Regions from separate parts of the Paenibacillus sp. QJM3NY_38 genome, predicted to be linked through region 1. Evidence: riboswitches for the same ligand, from Rfam matches in the RefSeq annotation. Region 1 holds a riboswitch; the other holds the start of a gene.
What was found. Region 1 has a riboswitch for ZMP and ZTP ahead of AC0VZ8_RS24170 (DJ-1/PfpI family protein). Riboswitches for the same ligand answer to the same signal wherever they lie in the genome.
Positions count from the first base shown of each region.

Region 1 (2,201 bases):
TCATATTAATAAACGCTGCGATGTACAAACATTTGGAAAACCAATCATCTGTAAAATACAATGACCTCTATTCACTGTATCAGCAGAAGAACGACTCGGCATTTGTCTATTTAGTAAAGCACGCTTCTGAAATGAATCCGCTTGCTGACACTTTAATGGCAATTAGTGAGTCGAAGGAAAATGAAGATCCTGCTAAGATTCGGCAATTGATCGATAAGGCGAAGATCCAAGCGGAAGAAATCGATGAGCAACTGTTAACAATCATTGAATTTAGCGATACCTTCAGAAACAATGCTGTTCCTCAGCTTTCAGTTAATAATACGGCAATGACAACGAATATGCAGCAGGATATGTTTTATCTTGCAACTCAGGCAAGGACATGGCCACCGTTATACCATATAAGCTATTTGTATTGGAAGTCTAATCCTAAAACAATAGACGCCAAGACTAGAGAAACCTTGCGCTCATTGGCGACTGAGCTCCGCGCGTTAAACGAAACGATTACGTCGATTAAGGATGACGCACATCACATGTTTTTCCAAGATCAAATAGAGTCACATAAAGCGGAGATACTACGGCAGTTGAAACCACACCTTGAAAGAATGAAAAAGATCCAAGAGGATTTTACAGGACATAATTCTCTCCAAGAGGACTAAGGATCGTCAACGGTTATGTTTTGATTACTGGCAGGCATGGTTTTCCCAACTAACGGGAGAAGTAGGTCAATTTACAAGGAGCAGTTTGCTGCGGCAGGTGCTCCTTCTTTACTTTAATCCATATATTTACAATGTGAACAAAGATCATGTATATTAAGTATTAAATATCTGGTATGTGTGACTGGCGTAAAAGTGGATTGAACCACGAGGAAGCACATATTTTATATGCCGTACGCCTGGGCAAAGTGTTTGATCTTTTGATCAAGCGCTTTATTTATTTTTCAAGGAATGAAAGGACTGGTAGCGGCGATGAAAATAGCGTTTGTGTTATTCGATGGAATGACAAGCATGGACTTAGCTGGATTTTATGAAGCAGTGACCTGGCTAGCGATCCTGAAAGCGAAGGAAAACGTATCATGGACGTTTTGTGCAGACAGGCCGGAGATCACGGATGACCGGGGGCTTAAAATGAAGTCCGATGCGGTGTTGCCTAATTTAGGTGAATTTGATTTAGTGTTTTTCCCTGGGGGCTTATCAACCAGAACGCTTCGATTTGATGAGGATTTCATGAGCTGGGTTCGGACAGCGGAGCTTGTACCGTATAAGATTTCTATTTGTACTGGGGCTTTGCTAATGGGCGCAGCTGGTTTCCTGAATGGGAAAAGGGCTACTACCAACTCATCAGCATATGATTTACTGGCTCCTTATTGTGCGGAAGTGATTTCTGCTCGTGTTGTGCGTGATGGTAATACGGTAACTGGTGCGGGGGTTACGGCTTCCATCGACTTGGGGCTATACTTGGTCGAAATGTTGACGACCAAGGAGACAGTTCTTCAAGTTCAGCAGAAGATGGAGTATCCATATTATAAAGCAGGTAACTTAAGAGACGTGTATATGCACTATTCTTCAAAAGGAGGATAAGATGATTGTTCGTGTTCTTCAAGCGCATGTCAGCCGGCTGTGCACTTGTTAAAAATCTATAAGAGGAGTACAAATAGTCTTTTCAAGATTATGTAACATAAAATCAAATAGTTTTTTGAATTTGTTAACTCCCTTCATTGCTTTCAAATCACATATGTTTAATGACCACGTCCATGCTATGGAAGTCGTGATGCTTTAGACTTGTTTTTCTTCCGCTCTTTAAAAAAGTGTTGGTAAACTCCGCTCATTCTTCTATGATGAAATTACTTCAAATCGACGATGAGATAAGGAATTATTCGCTTTAGGGGGATGCCTATGGGAAGAAAAGCGTGGTTTTACCGTCAGCTTTTATCGTATATGCCGGTCTTCTTTATCGTGATTTCATTTGTGTTTTTTGTCTTTTTCCAGATGCTCGGGGAACAGTCTCGGCAAGGTGCGATTCAGGCCAATGAGACGATGATTCATCAGGCGATGCGTTCGGTGGACAACTCGCTGAAGGCCATCGATCAGATGCTCGTGCAGGAATTGTTGTTCAACCCCGATATGTCGGGATTTTTCAATCATGATGATCAGGACAACGTCTATTTGAACATGCAGGCGGTGAAGGCCATGAAGCAGTTCAAG
Region 1 is NZ_CM149665.1:5,221,239-5,223,439, reverse strand. Features, by position in the region: gene AC0VZ8_RS24175 (hypothetical protein) at 1-656, shown strand, start outside; ZMP/ZTP riboswitch at 824-905, shown strand; gene AC0VZ8_RS24170 (DJ-1/PfpI family protein) at 966-1,577, shown strand; gene AC0VZ8_RS24165 (helix-turn-helix domain-containing protein) at 1,893-2,201, shown strand, end outside.

Region 2 (2,201 bases), 1.6 Mb from region 1:
CGTCAGGTAAGCAATAAGCTGGGGGAGTACGGTGAAATGCTGGGCGGACTGATTTTGGTTATCTTTGGCACCATGTTTATTTTTTGACGCAATATTTGTTACAATAACCCCAAAGAACCTACGAACGGGAGGAACGGACCGTGAAAAATATATTGTTTGTCTGCACGGGAAATACCTGCCGCAGTCCAATGGCGGAAGGCATGCTGCGCAAGCTTGCCAAACAACGGGGCATTCCGCTGGAAACGAAGTCCGCCGGTGTCTCGGCCGTGGATGGAATGCCGGTGTCCCATCATGCGGAATCCATCCTGCGAGACCAGGATATCCAGGATCGCTTGGTGTCCAAGCCGTTGACCGCGAACCTTGTAGAATGGGCGGACCTGATTCTGACACTGACCCAGTCGCATAAGCAGTATGCTATAAGGCAGTTCCCGCACGCCGCAGACAAGATGCACACGCTGAAAGAGTTTGTTGAGGATGACCGCCGGGTGCTGGACGATCTGCGGGAGCAGGATAGTCTGTATGCAGCGCTTGAGCTGGCCAGATCTCTGGGCCACGATGTCAGCGACCGTGACCGGGAGCGTCTGATCGAGCTGCGCCAGCGCATCCCGAGCTTCGATATCTCCGACCCTTTCGGAGGCTCGCGGGAGGAATATGAAGCCACGGCCGCAGAGATACGGACGGCGTTGTTCCGTCTTTTGGACAAGCTGGAAGCGGATCGGTATAACTAAGCCTTGCCTTTAGAGATATGAAGCCTTGCATTGGGCTAAAAAGCCACTTGCCTTTCGCAGGGTATTGCTTTAAGATGAAGGTGAAAAACAAATGATCCGGTGTAACTGGCGACGAAGTGGATGAAACCACGATGGAGCATCGGAATATACGGCCGGTCGCCTGGGCAAAGAGCATTTGGAGCACAATACGTGCGCCGACTGCTCTTTTTTCGTCTTTTGCGCCCGATTTGGGTTATAATGAAACAAGCTAAAACGCAAAAGCGAACATACGAGGGGGTTTTTCATAGATGAAAATTGCATTGGGTACGGATCATGCCGGCATTCGTCTGAAAGAGGAAATAATGGAAGTCATTCGGGGTCTTGGCCACGAGGTGGAGGATCTGGGCTGCGGCTGTTCCGATTCCGTGGATTATCCCGATTATGCCCTTCCGGTGTGCGAGAAGGTCGTCTCGGGTGAAGCGGACCGCGGCATTCTGATCTGCGGTACGGGGATCGGCATGAGCATTGCGGCCAACAAGGTGCCGGGCATTCGCTGCGCGCTGACACATGATGTGTTCTCAGCTAAAGCGACGCGCGAGCATAACGACAGCAACGTGATTGCGCTGGGTGAGCGTGTCGTCGGTCCCGGACTTGCTGCCGAAATCGTCAGCGCATGGCTGACGACGGATTTCAGTCATGGCGAGCGCCATGTCGGCCGCGTGAACAAGATCAAGGCCATCGAGGAGCGTTACCTGAAGAATGAATCGCGATAAGTGAACGCGTAATACAGCTGCGGCTATCGTGATATGGGATTGAAGCATCTTCTGTGAAAAAATCATCGGGAGGACTGTGACATGACGGATATCTCCAAGGTTTCCTTGAACGAACAGACAGCGCGTATTGTCCGCGAACTGGCCGAAGCGGCCGATTTAGGCCCGGGTAAAGTGCTGGTCATCGGAGCCAGCACCAGTGAAGTGGTTGGACGCCGAATCGGTACGGGCGGCGCTCTTGAAACGGCGCAGCGGCTTCTCCAGGGCATTGCCGCGGTTCAAGCGGAATTCGGTTTCGCGGTGGCCTATCAATGCTGTGAGCATCTGAACCGTGCGCTTGTCATGGAACGCGAGCTGCTCGAGCGGCTGGGCTTGACGGAAGTGGCGGCAGTTCCCATTCCGGGTGCGGGCGGGTCGATGGCTTCTGCAGCTTACCGCAGCATGAAGGAGCCCTGCCTTGCGGAATCGATTGAAGCCCATGCGGGTGTCGATATCGGCGAGACGCTGATCGGCATGCATTTGCGGAGAGTGGCGGTTCCGTTCCGGCCGACCGAGCGTTATATCGGGGAGGCGCGCGTAACTGCGGCTTATACCCGCCCCAAGCTGATCGGCGGAGAACGTGCGGTGTACCGACTCGAGCAGAGGGATGATTCCACGCTGTGCGATTGATTCGAATGAGAACTCGCTTTTTCAATGATGACTACTTGTAGTTTTTAAGTTTGCA
Region 2 is NZ_CM149665.1:6,789,475-6,791,675, reverse strand. Features, by position in the region: gene AC0VZ8_RS31600 (manganese efflux pump MntP) at 1-87, shown strand, start outside; gene AC0VZ8_RS31595 (low molecular weight protein arginine phosphatase) at 141-728, shown strand; ZMP/ZTP riboswitch at 820-901, shown strand; gene rpiB (ribose 5-phosphate isomerase B) at 1,016-1,480, shown strand; gene AC0VZ8_RS31585 (TIGR01440 family protein) at 1,562-2,146, shown strand.
Region 2: linked by a shared signal. The riboswitch ahead of rpiB (ribose 5-phosphate isomerase B) and the one ahead of AC0VZ8_RS24170 (DJ-1/PfpI family protein) in region 1 are both predicted to bind ZMP and ZTP.